One region of the Weizmannia sp. FSL W8-0676 genome, then DNA from elsewhere that is predicted to be linked to it. Evidence: riboswitches for the same ligand, from Rfam matches in the RefSeq annotation. Region 1 holds a riboswitch; the other holds the start of a gene.
What was found. Region 1 has a riboswitch for thiamine pyrophosphate ahead of thiT (energy-coupled thiamine transporter ThiT). Riboswitches for the same ligand answer to the same signal wherever they lie in the genome.
Positions count from the first base shown of each region.

Region 2: linked by a shared signal. The riboswitch ahead of NST20_RS02965 (MTH1187 family thiamine-binding protein) and the one ahead of thiT (energy-coupled thiamine transporter ThiT) in region 1 are both predicted to bind thiamine pyrophosphate.

Region 1 is NZ_CP151954.1:1,397,235-1,405,300, forward strand. It holds gene NST20_RS06725 (YitT family protein) at 1-419, opposite strand, end outside; gene NST20_RS06730 (DNA topoisomerase III) at 799-2,886, opposite strand; gene NST20_RS06735 (rhodanese-related sulfurtransferase) at 3,091-4,065, shown strand; gene NST20_RS06740 (SOS response-associated peptidase) at 4,442-5,116, shown strand; TPP riboswitch at 5,174-5,274, shown strand; gene thiT (energy-coupled thiamine transporter ThiT) at 5,323-5,913, shown strand; gene NST20_RS06750 (MBL fold metallo-hydrolase) at 6,110-6,961, shown strand; gene NST20_RS06755 (CBS domain-containing protein) at 7,039-7,500, shown strand; gene NST20_RS06760 (FAD-binding oxidoreductase) at 7,568-8,066, shown strand, end outside.
Region 2 is NZ_CP151954.1:620,272-628,337, reverse strand. It holds gene NST20_RS02980 (ABC transporter ATP-binding protein) at 1-149, opposite strand, end outside; gene NST20_RS02975 (ABC transporter substrate-binding protein) at 146-1,144, opposite strand; gene NST20_RS02970 (ABC transporter permease) at 1,141-1,938, opposite strand; gene NST20_RS02965 (MTH1187 family thiamine-binding protein) at 1,889-2,212, opposite strand; TPP riboswitch at 2,294-2,397, opposite strand; gene NST20_RS02960 (amidase) at 2,502-3,989, opposite strand; gene NST20_RS02955 (general stress protein) at 4,113-4,604, shown strand; gene prpB (methylisocitrate lyase) at 4,653-5,579, opposite strand; gene prpD (2-methylcitrate dehydratase) at 5,595-7,052, opposite strand; gene mmgD (citrate synthase) at 7,162-8,066, opposite strand, start outside.

The DNA of each region.
Region 1 (8,066 bases):
CAGCGGATTACAAGGCCGACGCCGATGCCAAGGATAATGCCGCCGAAAACCGTACACAGCAGCAAATCATCCGTAAACACTTTTACGGGGGTCAACAGGACGGTTGTCACCGACATGACGGAGATGCCGTAAAGGGTGGTCAAGGCAAAAGTTTTTCCGATTTGCTTGTACCCGATATAAAAGAATGGGAGGTTTAAGATGAAAATAATAGGGCCCAGTTTCCAGCCGGCAAGGTGGGAGAGGATAATCGAGATGCCGGTGATGCCGCCGTCTAGAATCTGGTTCGGGACAAGGAAAAGTTGGAGGGCAACCCCCATAATCATCGCGCCGAGGCTGACAAAGATAAAGCGCTGGCCAAGTATCACCCACTTGTTTTTCTTCTGTCTGAATGATGCATATGTTTTTGCAGTTTCTTTCATATTTAGCCCCTTTCTAAATATTTTTGTGAAATAATGTACACTTTACGCATAATGAGCCGTTCCTTTAAGGGCGGCTTCTGCCAAAGCCAAGGATTTTTCCTTGAACCGGAGAACGAAAAAACATTTACAATGAAGGACGCTCCCGATATAAACAGATGAGAAAAAGCGGGTTTTTATAACAGAGGAGAAAAACCGGTACAAACATCTATAATTTAATTATATTATAAGAAAGTTAAAAAGTGAATGGATATGCATTTCCATGTTGTTCAAATTTTTTCCGGCCGTGTTGAAACATGGGGCATGGCGCGAATTGCCCGTATTGGCCGCGAAAATGTTTATAAAAAAGCCCGGCTTGGCCGGGCTTTTTTAAACATCCAATCTATTCTTTTTCCAAGGCGGCTTTTAAAGCATCTGCCAGGCTGTTGCCGAAACTTTCCTCTTTCTTTGTGTATTTTTGCAGCAATTTCTTTTCTTCATGTTTTGACAAAGTTTTTTTCTTTTCGTCCGCTTTTTGGACAATATTGCAGTGGCGGCATTGGAAATACACGCCGGATTTGCCGTGATGAATCTCCATCTTTTTATGGCAGGTCGGGCAGCGTCGGTTGGAAAGTTTCGGGCTTTTCCGCTTTGTAAACCGGCATTCCCGGTTTGAACAGACAAGCTTTTTCCCGTCTTTGCCGTTTACTTCTTTCATAAGGGAACCGCATTCCGGGCATTTCGTTCCCGTTAAATTGTGGGCGCGGTATTTTTTGTCACTCGTCCGGATTTCACGGACGAGGCGTACGGTTTCCCGGCGGATGGTTTCCAAAAACTGCTTCGGGTTGCCTTTTCCGCGGGCAATCGCTTCAAGCTGTTCTTCCCATTTTGCGGTCAGTTCCGGCGATTTCAACTCGTCATTTACAAGGTCGATCAGCTGCTTGCCTTTCGGTGTCGGCACAAGGCGGCCGGACTCACGGCTGATCGTTTCGGAGGAGACGAGCCGTTCAATGATATCGGCGCGTGTTGCCGGCGTCCCGAGCCCGTATTTTTCCATCCTGGAAAGAATATCCGCTTCGGAATACCGTTTCGGCGCTTCGGTTAGATGCTGGCTGAGCCGGATTTGTTCCAGCTTAAATGTTTTTCCTTCTTTGATCGAAAGCAGCGCCGTATTTTCCCGTTCCTGTTCATGGTGCAAAACAGCGGTAAACCCGGCATTTTTCACGGCCATTGTCCGCCCGGCCAGGGTTTTTCCGCCTGCTTGAAGCTTAAATTGGACGGTTTCATATTCATAAACCGGGTAGAACAGCGCAAGGAACCGTTTTACGATCAGATCATAGATTTTCCGTTCATCGGCAGATAAATCCGGCAAGGCCGGGCGTTCATCCGTTGGAATAATCGCATGGTGGTCCGTCACCTTTGCATCATTGATGACACGTTTGGCCAGTATGTTGCCTTTCCGGGAAAGGACCGGCTGAACTTCTTCTTTGTACGCATCTTTCACCGCAAGCAGCCGGTCGTACATCGTGTTTTCCATATCTTTCGTCAAATATTTCGAATCGGTGCGCGGATAGGTAACGAGTTTATGCTGTTCATATAAGTTTTGCAGCACGTTCAATGTTTTCTTTGCTGTAAAACCGAATCGGTGGTTGGCGTCGCGCTGCAGTTCCGTCAAGTCGTAAGGGAGCGGCTGCTGCTCTTGCTTCTGTTTGCGGATCACTTGTGTTACAACGGCAGTCTGCCCGGATAAAGCCGCGTGTATGGCATTTGCTTTTTGCTCATCAAATATCCGTTTCTCGCCGTTATGGGCATATGACACTTCGAGTTTTCCGGCGAGCGCTTCAATGGTCCAGTATTTTTTCGGCACAAAAGACTGGATTTCCCGTTCGCGCTCGAGCACCATCGCCAATGTCGGCGTCTGCACGCGCCCGGCGGAGAGCGGGTCGTTGTATTTCACGGTTAAAGCGCGGGACACGTTCAACCCGATCAGCCAGTCTGCTTCGCTGCGGCAGACGGCGGAGCGGTACAGATTGTCATACTGCTTTGCCGGTTTTAATTGCTTGAACCCGTCTTTAATCGCTTTGTCGGTCTGGGAAGATATCCATAACCGTTTTACCGGTTTTTTCCAGCGCATTTTTTCCAGAATCCAGCGTGCGACAAGTTCGCCTTCGCGCCCGGCATCGGTTGCGATAATGCAGTCTTTGATGTCGCTTCTTTTGCCAAGCTGTTCGATTGCTTTGTATTGCGGATATGTCTGCCGGATTGCTTTGGTTTCCATTTTATCCGGAAGAATCGGAAGGTCTTCCATGCGCCATTCTTTATATTTTGAATGATAGTCTTCCGGCATTTTCAGTTCGATCAAATGGCCGAGCGCCCATGTCACGATATAGCGCGGCCCCTCGATATAACGTTTTTTATTTTCCGTGCAGCCGAGAACGCGCGCAAGTTCGCGCCCGACGCTCGGCTTTTCGGCGAGTACAAGCGATTTCATTGCATAACACCTTTCTTTTATTCCTGTCTGAACAAGTATAACGCATCAAACAGGATTGATAAATCATTTCGTTTCTTCTGTTTTCACAGTAGAAATTTTGAAATGCAAACGGGCTTTTGGTAAAATGGTGGTTTGTAAGAGACAGTGTAACCTGAAAGCCTGCATTATATCTTGCAAATATAATTGGATAGGTGGTTATCGATAATGGAACAAACAAAGCCGTACAGAGTCTTATTGTATTACAAGTATGTTGAAATTGAAAATCCGGAAGCCTTTGCAGCTGAACATTTGCAGTTTTGCAAAGAGACCGGTTTAAAGGGGCGTATCCTCGTTGCCAAAGAAGGGATCAACGGCACTGTTTCCGGAACGGTTGAACAAACAACCAAATATAAAGAAAAGATGCACGCAGATCCCCGGTTCCGGGACATGGTCTTCAAAGAAGATGAAGCAGACGGCCATGCGTTTAAAAAAATGCACGTCCGCCCGCGCAAGGAGCTTGTTACGCTGCGGCTTGAAAAAGACATCAATCCGAATGAAAAAACGGGGAAATATTTGTCTCCGAAAGAATTTCGCGAGGCGCTGCTGGCTGAAGATACCGTCGTACTGGATGCGCGCAATGACTATGAGTATGATCTCGGGCATTTCCGCGGGGCATTGCGCCCGGATATCCGCACTTTCCGCGAACTGCCGGAATGGGTGCGCGAACATAAGGATCAATTAAAAGGCAAAAAAATTGTGACGTATTGCACCGGCGGCATCCGTTGTGAAAAATTTTCGGGCTGGCTGCTGGAAGAAGGGTTTGAAGATGTCAGCCAACTGCACGGCGGGATTGTGACATACGGAAAGGATCCGGAAGTGCAGGGAGAGCTGTGGGACGGCAAACTGTATGTATTTGACGAACGGATTTCCGTTCCGGTCAACCGAAAGGAACATGTCGTTGTCGGCCGGGATTATTTTACGGGGGAACCGTGCGAACGTTATGTCAACTGCGCCAACCCAGCCTGCAACAAGCAATTTTTATGCTCGGAAGAAAATGAACATAAATATATGCGGAGCTGCTCGCATGAATGCCGCACCGTGCCAAATAATTTATATGTAAAAGAACACGGCCTTACACCGGAAAAAGTAGCTGAACGGCTGCGCCGGATCGAAGAAGAAGACGCGGCGTTAAACCGGTAACCGGCGCGGCTTTTAACCTTACGATTCGGAAAGCGGATGGTGAAAAAGGGGATGGAAACCGTGCCCGCCCGGAAACGGCCGGAGCGATTCCTTGCTTCAAAAGCGGTATTTTCTTGAAAGAAACAAGGTGCCTGAGGGCGGCATGTGAAAAAAAGAGAAAAAAACCGGGATCCACTGCAACCATCCGAAGCCCGGGGGCAGGGTTAAAACGCGGCGTGTTCCGGAACAGAGAAAGGATTTGGTGCAAGCGGGCCAAATCCTTTTTATCTGCCTGCTTTTTTGCGTAAAATGGGATAAAATAGACCTCTGTGCCGCTTCATACGCGGCACCGGAAAAGGATGAAAATTTTCAGGATAGAAAGAAAGGCGGGATTTGGATGTGCGGGAGGTACACTTTGACGGCATCTGTAAATGAGCTGGAAGAAAGGTTCCATGCCAAAGCTTCTTTTCCGGGCAGTGAATATGCCAAAAGTTATAATGTCGCGCCTTCGCAAATGGTGGCTGCCGTGATCAGCGCCCGCGGGCAGTACAGACTGGGTTTTTTAAAATGGGGCTTGATTCCTTCCTGGGCAAAAGATCCGAAAATCGGGCATAAGATGATCAATGCCAGAAGTGAAACTGTATTTCAGAAACCGGGTTTCCGGGAGGCAGTGAAAAGGCGGCGCTGCCTCATTCCGGCCGATTCTTTTTTTGAGTGGAACCGAAAAGACGGCACCCGGGCGCCGATGCGGATTACGCTTAAGAACGGGGGCATTTTTGCAATGGCCGGGCTTTGGGAGAAATGGACGGATCAGGAAGGGAATCCGGTCTTTACTTGCACCATTTTAACGACAAAGGCGAACAGGATGATGGCAAAAATTCACGACCGGATGCCGGTGATTTTACGCAAGGAAGATGAAGAAAAATGGCTGGACAGCACGGTCACTGAACCGGGCCGGCTGTTGCCGCTCCTCGCGCAGTATGATTCGGATGCGATGGAGATGTATGCCGTATCCGAACGCGTCAATTCGCCAAAAAACAATTTTCCAGAGCTGTTATTGCCAAAAAATTAAATTTTTTGTTGAAATGCTGTGGCAAAAAGTTTATCATAAAGGTGACAAATTCATGAACGTAACCACAGGGGGAGCGTTAAGCTGAGAGTGAACGCCATGTTCTGACCCTTTGAACCTGTCCGGTTAATGCCGGCGTAGGGATGTGGAATTTCTTTTGTCCTCCCATGGTTCGTTATGTTCATGCATACCAAAAGGGGGATTTTTTTATGGGCAAATTAAGTTTACAGGCCATGATTGAAGCGGCTGTCTTTGCGGCATTTGCGCTTTTGCTGGACTTGCTGCCGTCCATTGAGGTGACGCACGTGATTTCCCTGTCGTTTGCCATGCTGCCGGTTTTTGTGGTCGCTTTTCGCTGGGGATTTAAAGCAAGTGTTGCTTCGGGATTTATTTGGAGCTTGCTGCAGATCGTCACCGGTGATGCAAATGATATTCTCAACCCGATTCAGGGCATCATGGAATATCCGGTCGCTTTTTCATTCATCGGGTTTGCCGGGCTTTTTCGGCCGCTTATCGAAAGAAGCTGCCGTCATGCCAAAAGGGGCACGATGACTTTTTGGATATGCCTTTCTGTTCTTGCCGGCAGTTTCGCCCGCTATTTCTGGCATTTCTTGGCCGGCGTGTTTTTCTGGGGTTCCTATGCGCCTAAAGGGCAGTCGGCGTTTCTCTATTCTTTCATCACGAACGGCGTCACGATGATTGGCAATGGCATTTTATGCGCAGCTGTTGCGGCGATCCTCTTTAATGCCGCCCCGCAGCTGCTGACAAAATACCGCAATCAGCACAGGCATGCGGCGTAAAAGCAACTTGAAAACGGCAAGGCAACTGCGCCTTGCCGTTTTCACTTCAGGCAGGAGGCTTTATGGAAACAGGCGCCTTGTAAAGCCGGAGTTCGGTTTCACCGCTTTTTCAGTTGATCATGGCCGGCAGAACGGGTAATGGCCGTAAGAAACGGGAAAGGATAAAAAGAAGGAATAATGAAAGAAAGGGGATTTTATGGATAAAGACATTCATCACCCGTTTGGCCGGATCATCCCGATGACTTCGATTGAAAGCGGAACAGGCAGGGAATTGCTGCCGGATATCTATTGCTTTACCATCCAAATTGTAAATGTGTGTCTGATCGGCAGGGCCGGAACCGGTACATTTGTCCTCGTGGATGCCGGCATGCCGGGTTCCGCCGGCGCGATATTTTCAGCCGTGCGGGAACGCTTCGGGGAAAAGTCAAAACCAAAAGCGGTTTTACTGACGCATGGCCATTTTGACCACGTGGGTGCGATTGCGCCATTATTGGAAAAATGGGACGTGCCGGTTTTTGCACATCCATTGGAGCTGCCCTATTTAACCGGGCGTGAAACGTATCCGGATCCCGATCCGACTGTTGAAGGCGGCCTGCTGGCGAAGATTTCCATGATATATCCGAATGAACCAGTTGATCTTGGCAAGGCTGTCCAACCCCTTCCCGAAGACGGGACGGTCCCGTTTCTGCCGGGCTGGAAATGGATCCATACGCCCGGCCATTCGAACGGGCATGTATCGTTCTTCAGGGAAGCAGACAACGTGTTGATCGCGGGGGACGCATTTATCACCGTCAGACAGGATGAATTTTGGAAAGTGCTGGTGCAAAAGCAGGAAGTAAACGGGCCGCCGCGCTATTTTACAAACGACTGGAAGGCGGCAAAACGCTCAGTTGAAAAATTGGCTGCCTTAAAGCCGGAAACTGCTCTTTGCGGCCACGGGATCCCGATGTCCGGCGCCGGCTTGCGGGAAGGGCTTGAGGCCCTTGTCTCCGGATTTGATGAAATCGCGCTCCCGGATCACGGGAAGTACGTGGATGGCGCACAATAGGCGGTTTCTTCATTGCTTCCTTCCCCGCAAAGGTTTACAATAATTTGTAAATGGATGGATAAAAAGGAGCGAGAAAATTGGAAGTCAAAGATTTTATGATCCGCGATGTCATTACGGTAAAAAAAGAGACGACGATCCGGGAACTGTTAAAGGTGCTTGCCCACCACCGGATCGGCGGCGTACCGGTCGTGGATGCGGAAGGAAAGCTGCTCGGCATGGTCAGTGACGGGGATGTCATCCGCTTTTTGCAGCCAAAGGGAAGGACCGTTTATGATTTTTATATTACGATCGTGGTAAATGAGCAGGAAGACTTTAATGAAAAACTGGCGCACAGCCTGGACTTTCCGGTGGAAAAGATTATGAAACGGCGGGAATTGTATACGGTAAGGCCCGAAGACGATTTTGAAAACGCGCTGCGGATTCTGGCCAAACACCATTTTAAAAAACTTCCGGTCGTCAATCAGGCAGATCGTGTTGTCGGTGTCATCTCAAGAGGCGATATCATGCGCCAGATTACGGATAGATTGCTCAACAGCTAAATCAAAATGGTTAGATCGGCCTCCCCGGGGATGACTATACATATCAGTCTTTCGGGGAGGTCAAATCATGAACGGAACTTCAATGCCGCAATCTCCTGAACCGTTGTGGCGCAAAACGGCCACGATGCCGCAATTTCCGCCGTTAACGCAGGATATAGAAGCCGATGTGGCTGTTGCGGGCGCCGGAATGGCCGGAATTGAAACCGCTTATTTGCTGGCAAACGAAGGCTATAAAACGATCCTGTTTGATGCCGGATCTATTGCAAATGGCACAAGCGGGCATACGACGGCAAAAATCACCGCACAGCACGGGCTCATTTATGATGAATTGATCCAGCATATAGGAAAAGAAAAAGCATCCCTTTATTACAAAGCAAACGAAACAGCTGCATCGTTCATTCAACAAACGATCCTGAAGCACGGGATCTGCTGTGATTTTTCGCGGCAGGATGCCTTTCTCTATACCAATTCCGATGCATATATTGAAAAACTGGAAAAAGAAATGCAGGCGTATGAAACCCTCGGCATCCCGGGAGAATGGATCGGTTCGCTGCCGGACGGGATTC
Region 2 (8,066 bases), 780 kb from region 1:
GCAATGATATTTAACAGCGTGCTTTTTCCGCACCCGCTCGGCCCGATAAAAGCGCAGAACTCACCTTTTTGGATCGTTGCGGAAATGCCATCGAGCACTTTTTTCCCTCCAAATGTTTTCGTAATGCCTTCCAATTGCAAATACGTCATGGCCGGTTTGGAAGAAATTCGTTTGTGTAGGCTGCCTTGATGTTGATTTTTTTCTTAATGACTTTATGGTCATAAAGGAAGTCCATATAACGGCGCCACACTTCTTCCTTCTGTACCCCCCATTCCGCGGCATCGTCCTGGTACTTCGTGCTCAGCCACTTCTGGCTGGCGCGGACAAGCCCTTTATTTGTATCCGGCACGTCCTGAATCAGGATATCGGCAGCCTGTTCCGGGTGCTTGATCGCAAATGTATAACCTTGCGCCGCAGCCTTCATAAATGATTTGACAAGGGTTTTATCCCCCTTGGCCAGTTTTTCGCTTGTAATGATGACCGGGCTGTAATAATCAAGCGCAGGGTCGAGATCTTTGACCATGATAAGATTCAGTTTTTTCCCGTTCCGCTCTGCCTGGATGCCGTCCCAGCCGTAATAAATCCATTCAAAATCCGCTTCACGTCCGATTGATTTGAAAAAATCCGTCTGGCCGAGCACGATATTTTTTACTTTGCTGTAGTCGGCGCCGTATTTTTCCATGACCGTTTTGATGACGGCTTCTTCAGACGGCGAACCCCAGCCGCCGTAACGTTTACCTTCAAAATCTTTCGGAGAAGTGATGTTGTCTTTTTTCAAAGAAGCAAAGCCGGAAGTATTGTGCTGGATGATCGCGGCAATGGATACAATCGGGATTCCTTCCGTCCTTGCCGTGGTGACATTTTCCTGATAGCTGATCCCGAAATCCGCTTTCCCGGAGGCCACCATCTGTTCAGCCGTGATATTGTCTCCCGGCTGGATAATTTTCACATCTAGGCCCTGCTTTTGAAAATAATGTTTTGTTTTAGCCACATACAGGCCGGTATGATTGGTGTTCGGAAACCAGTCCAGCACAACCGTCACCTTTTGCAACGCTTTTTTGCTGCTGTCCTTCTGCCCGCTGCCGGCACATCCGGCAGCAAGCAGCAACACGGCCGCCTGCAACATGATTAAAATTTTCTTCATTGATGATCTTCCTTTCGATATACCCATGGTGCGGATAGCCTTTGCAAACATTCAACAGCGCCGTATAAAAGAAATGTGAGCCCAATGATGACAGCGGAGATGGCAAACAAGCGGGCAGTCATAAAAGATTTTGTCGCCCTTGTCAGCATGACGCCGAGCCCTTCGCTTGCGCCGAGCCACTCACCGATAATGGCACCCATCACACTATATGTAACGGCAATTTTTAAACCGGAAAAAAAGTAAGGGAGCACAGCCGGAAATTTGACTTTCCTGTAAACTTGCCATTTTGATGCATGCATGGTCTTTAACAGTTTCACCAAGTCATCATCCACCGTTTGAAACCCTTCCAGGATGCTCAATGCCAGCGGGAAAAAGCAGATTAAAATGACCACAATAACTTTTGACTGGAGCCCGAATCCGAACCAGACGATGAAAAGCGGCGCAATCGCCACAATCGGAATTGTTTGCGAAACGACCAGTAGCGGCCGGACCAGCATCCGGAAAACGGGAACCATATCCATAAAAACGGCAATCGCTGCGCCAATCATAATGGAAAAGGCAAGCCCGATCAATACTTCTTTTGCAGTTTGCCAAATATTGGGCCAAACCATCCATTGTAGATTTTTCAATTCCTGCCATACTTCCGTCGGTTTTGGCAGCATCCATTCACTGATATGAAAGCCGGCCGTTGCCCCTTGCCAGACGAAGAGCAAAAAAATGAGCCAGGCAGCCGTGAGCGCCGTGTTAACGAACCGGCTGCGGCGCTTGTTCGCGATATTTTGCAATTTTTTCATCCATTGTCACCCCGGTGCTTGGCCTGTAATGGATTTTGATCGATGTGATGACATCAATCGCACCGGCTTGGACGCAAGCATCCTGCGCTTTTTTGATGATCCCAAGCAGTTCGTCAAGATCGCCTTCCATCGTCGTTTCCATTGCCCCGACTTCATAACGTACGCCGGCGTTTTGAACAACTTCGATCGCGCGGTCTACGACACCGTATAAGTCATCACTTTTAATATGCGGAACAACTGAAAAAGAAACCGTTACTTGATTCGATTTTTCCATCAAATTTTCCTCCTTTTTTTCAAATAAAAAAGCTTTCATTGCATGCGCAAGAAAGCCTGTCCATCCAAAACATGCCGAAACATGCTTCAATATGAGACTCCCTACGCTGGCATTATCCAGATCAGGTGAAGGGTCGATGCAAAACGGCATCCTCTCAGCCAAAACCGGCTCCCCTGCTTTTTTTCTTGTAATTTTATTGTAACATGAAAACCATCCTTTTTGGCAAACACTTTTCAATCCTTCAATTCCTTAGAACGTCCGGGCCTGCACAAAGCCCCTCATTTATGCTTTAAAGGCAGGGATTCCCCTGCATGCCAACCCAAAGTTCCGACTGTTCAAGCGCATATGCGACATCCAGCAGCCAATGTTCATTTCCTTTCGGCGCCACCAGCTGTATTCCGAAAGGAAGCCCGGCCGCCGTTATATGGACCGGCAGGCTGATCGCCGGCTGCCCGGTTAAATTAGCGAGCTGCGTAAACGGGGAAAACGTTAAGCTCGGCTCAAACATTTCATAGACAAGCGCCTGCTGCTTTTCTTTCGGGAGCCCGGTGACGCCAAACAATCGATCCCGCTCTTTCCCTGTCTGGGTAAGTTCCCCGATTTTCGGTGCCGGAAACGCGGTTGAAGGCGTGAGATACAGGTCATAAGTCTCATGGAAAGCAGCCATTTGTGCTGCGGCTTTATCCCACTCCGCAAGGCTCTTTGCGTATTCCGCCGCCGTGACATTTTTCCCGGCAGCATACAAGACCCACGAAACCGGCTCCATATCTTTTTCCGTAAGCGGGCGTCCAAGTGCGCTTTCCAAATCCGAAAGTTCCGCAACCATTTCCCCGCAGTTCATTAAATAATAGTTTTCCATCAGCCGCCTGCCGTCAACGCCATTTTCGGCTTCTTCCACAAGATGGCCCTCCTGCTCCAGCCATTTTGCTGTTTGATAGACAGCCTGTTTTGCGTCGCGGCTGACAGGCGTCCCGACTGGCGATGCAACCGAAAATGCGATCCGGTATTTTTTCGTTCCGCTCTGTTTTAGTTCCTGTACATATCCCGGAAAAAGCGGCGTTTGAAAAGCAGCAGCGGGTTCCACAGTTTGCAGCACATCGAGGAGCGCTGCACTGTCTCTGACTGTTTTTGCCAGCACGAAGTCAATAGCCGCCCCTTGCCATTGCCGTCCGCGGCCCGGACCGACCGGTGTCCTTCCCCTTGTCGGCTTTAATCCTGTTAAACTTGTAAAAGAAGCAGGGATGCGGATCGATCCGCCGCCGTCGCTTGCACCGGCAACCGGTACCATCCCGGAAGCCACCGCAGCCGCGGAACCGCCACTTGAGCCGCCGGGTGAAAAATGGGGATTCCACGGATTTCGCGCCGGACCGTAAAGTTCAGGTTCCGTAATATTTTTTAATCCAAATTCCGGCACGTTTGTCTGCCCGAGGATGATAAATCCTGCTTCCCTCAATTTTGCCGTAAAAAAAGCATCTTCTCTGGCGCGGTTTTGCTGCAGCAGTTTTGATCCGGATGTGAGCAGCTCGCCCTTTACCGCCTGGGAAATGTCTTTGAGCAAAACCGGCACGCCAGCAAATGGCTGCTCATCTGTACGGAGCGCGGCCGCTTCCTTCTTTGCTTTCTCAAACCGTGTCCGGATGACGGCATTTAAACGCCTGTTTGTTTTTTCAATCCGGGCCATTGCCGCCTCCAACACTTCTTCCACACTCACTTCTTTTCGCTTTATGAGCCTGGCCAGTTCTGTTGCATCATACGATAGATATGCAGATTGTTCCATCTCAATCCCTCCATTCAATCTTATATTGACTGAATTTTATGGAGATGTCAAAACCTGCGAAAACCGTTTAACCCTTTTTCTACCGGGTAAAAGTGCACTATCACCGTTAGGAGGCAGATAGAGATGGCAAAAGAAGTAGTTGGCATTTACACAACATTGCAGGAAACGATTGACGCAGTAGACCGGTTGACCGCAGAAGGCTACAGCACTTCCGATATTTCCATTATTTCAAACGGGAATGATGGGACTTTATTGAAAAACCAGACCGGCGCAAATGTGGACCACACCTCTTCTGCCCAGGATGAACAAAACAGCTCTCTCTGGGAGAAAATCAAAGGGTTCTTCAAGCCGGGCTATTATGACGAAACGACAAGAAAACTGACCAATCTCGATCTCCCGCAGGACGAACTGGACCGCTATTCGGCCGAAATTGATGCCGGACACTATCTTGTGCTCGCAGACAATGATGCTTCTGCCCACAATGAAAGGGCCGCTCCAGGAACAGCCGATCCTGCCGCAGAAGTTTCCGGCCAAACAACAGGATCCGGATTGAAAAACGAATTTGGCGAAAACTACTCCACGACGCAGGAGAAATCTAAACAGGCCGGCCGCTAAGTTGAAAAGGGCAAATCCGCGCGGAAAAGGCGGGTTTGCCCTTTTTCTTTACGTTGATGATGAAGGATCAGGCGTAACAGGAAGAATCGTTTTAGCGATCGACTGGTCGAGCGCTTCAAATTCCTCTAAAGAAATCGTGCTGTACAGCTCTTTCCTCGTCTGCATGTCGGAGAGGGCATTTTTTTGCGTCCCTTCGTTCTTAATCTTTTCAAATACCCGTTCATAAGCCTTTGCGGCAACGCGCAGCGAAGTGACAGGATAAATAACCATGGCATAACCCATTTCTTCGAATTCTTCCGCCGTATAATAAGGGGTTTTGCCGAATTCGGTCATGTTGGCAAGGAGCGGCGCTTTTATTTTTTCCGCAAATAAACGGAACTCCTCACGGGACTCGAGAGCTTCCGGAAAAATGGCGTCCGCACCTGCCTCCACATAGGCGTTGGCCCGCTTCAGCGCCGCTTCCACGCCTTCCACGCCTCTCGCATCCGTACGGGCTACAACGACAAGCGACGGCGTCACACTTTTCAACGCCCTGATTTTCTCGCACATTTCAGATGCGGTAACGAGCTGTTTGCCATTTAAATGCCCGCATTTTTTCGGCAGCTGCTGGTCTTCAATCTGAACAGCCGCAACACCTGCTTCGGCCATTTCGCGGGCGGTGCGGGCAACGTTCAGCACGCCGCCGAATCCGGTGTCAATGTCAACAAGAACCGGCAAATCGGTGGCACGCACGAGATCGCGTGCACGCTCCGCCATCTCCGTCGATGTGATCATGCCAAGATCCGGGATCCCTTTGCTCGCGGTATAGGCAGCCCCTGATAAATAAAGCGCCTCAAACCCTGTGTTTTTTGCAATGAGTGCCGCCATTGCATCATGCGCGCCGGGGATTTGCAAAATGCCTGGCGACTGCATGCGTTCCTTAAACCGTTTGGCAAGCGCCTCCTGTGAGGACGGCTGATTGACAATCCAAACCATGGTGCAACATCCTTTCTACAAGGTGAATAAATTGACGAATTCATGAACGGCCATTTTTTCAAGCGCTTCTCCCGCAAGGCAGGCTTCTTTGATCCTTTCCTGCTGCTTCGCGGAATAGTGGGTGGCGATATTATCCGAAAACTTGGTGATAATTTTCGGGATCGCTTCTTCCCTTCTGAAGCGGTGGCCAAGCGGATACTCGACTTCCACATTTTCAGTTGATGTGCCGTCTTCAAAAAAGACTTGTACGGCATTCGCGATGGAACGTTTATCCGGATCAAGGTAATCGATGCTGTATTGTTTGTTTTCAACAACCGTCATTTTTTCCCTCAATGCATCAATGCGCGGGTCAGCGGCGGCTGCATCTTCATAATCGTCCGCTGTAATATTGCCTTTGATCAGGCCGATTGCCGTCACATACTGGATGCAATGGTCGCGGTCAGCAGGGTTATGAAGCGGCCCTTTTTTGTCAATGATGCGGATGGCGGACTCATGCGTCGTAATTGTAATCCGGCTGATTTGATCCAGTTTCCCAGCTACAACCGGATGGAGTTTGACTGCGGCTTCCGCTGCCGTCTGTGCATGGAATTCTGCCGGATACGATACTTTAAATAAAACATTTTCCATCACATAGGAGCCGAGCGGGCGGGCCAGTTTCAGTTCTTTCCCTTTGAACATCACGTCCTGGAATCCCCACCCGGGTGCGGAAAGCGGCGTTTGATAGCCCATTTCCCCTTTCATCGCAACAAGCGCAAGCGCCACGCCCCTGCTGGTTGCATCGCCGGCCGCCCATGATTTGCGCGAACCGGTATTCGGCGCGTGCCGGTATGTGCGCAACGGGCCGTTATCAATCCAGGCGTGGGAAACGGCGTTCATAATTTCATTTTTCCCTCCGCCGAGCATTTTTGTCGCAACAGCAGTCGTCGCCACTTTGACAAATAAAACATGGTCAAGCCCCACGCGGTTCAAACTGTTTTCCAAAGCAAGCACACCTTGAATTTCATGGGCTTTGATCATGGCCTCGAGCACATCGCGCACTCTTAGCGGTGCTTTCCCATTGGCAACGCGCGTCCGGCTCAAAAAATCCGCAACAGCAAGGATGCCGCCGAGATTGTCAGAAGGGTGCCCCCACTCCGCCGCGAGCCACGTATCGTTGTAATCGAGCCAGCGGATCATGCAGCCAATATTAAACGCCCCCGCAACCGGATCGAGCACATAGGAAGTGCCTGGCACATGCGTCCCGTTCGGCACGGCCGTACCCGGGACGACCGGCCCGAGCATTTTTACACACTCCGGAAAACGGAGGGCGAGAATGCCGCATCCGAGCGTATCCAAAAGCCCGTAACGTGCAGTCTCAAAAGCTTCGGAACTCGTAATCTCTTTGTCTGCCACATAACGGGCAATTTCTTCTATCAGGGCGTCCCGCTCCCCTGTTTTTTCATTTACAGCGGTTGTACCGGCCAATTTAAACATTCCCCTTTCCAAACTTTATCTGCAGGTCAAAGCCCGGATCATTTGAGACAGCGTTTCAATCCCGGCTTTTTGTTCACTTTATCTCTTAATGGTCCAGCCTTTTTAAAACTTAATCTTTCGGATGCAAACCGCGCGGGCCTTTGTATTGGACGCGCGGACGGAACAGGCGGTTGTTTTCATGCTGCTCTATCACGTGTGCGCACAGCCCGACCGTTCTTGAGCTGAAAAAGATCGGCGTATAAAGCGGAATCGGAATGCCGAGCATCCAGTAAACTGGGGCTGCATAATAATCGAGGTTCGGATAGAGCCCTTTTTCCTGCGCCATAATTTTTTCCCCGGCTTCGCACATTTCAAGCAGCGAATGATCCCCTTTTTCCTCACAAAGTTCCTTCAGCGCTTCTTTCATCATCAGGGCGCGCGGATCCATCTTTTTCATGTAGACGCGGTGGCCGAACCCCATTACTTTTTCTTTATTTTTCAGTTTCGTATAAAGCATTTCTTCGAATTTTTCCACCGTGCCGGCTTCTTTCAGCATTTCCATCACCGCTTCATTGGCGCCCCCGTGCAGATGGCCCTTGAGCGATGCCACCGCGCCCGTTAACGCCCCGTATAAGTCGGACAGTGTGGAAGCAATGACCCTTGCCGTAAAAGTCGAATTCGGCAGTTCATGTTCGCTGTACAGGACGAGAGAACGGTCGAAAATGCGTTCCTCCCTTTCCGAAGGGACTTTGCCGGTGATCATGTACAGGAAATTGGCGCTGTACGGCAAATCCTGCCGCGGTTCAACCGGGTCTTCGCCGTTTAAAAGATGGTAGCTGTTCGCGACAATGTTCGGCACATTCCCGAGCAAATGGTATGCACGGTTTAAATTGGCTTTGCGGGAACGGTCCTGCAGGTTTTCATCATACCCCGAAAGCGCCGAAACCCCCGTACGGAGCGCATCCATCGGGTGGGTGGATGCCGGCAGTAGCCTCAAAATGTCCAGCACAGCTTCCGGAATCCGGTAGTTTTTCT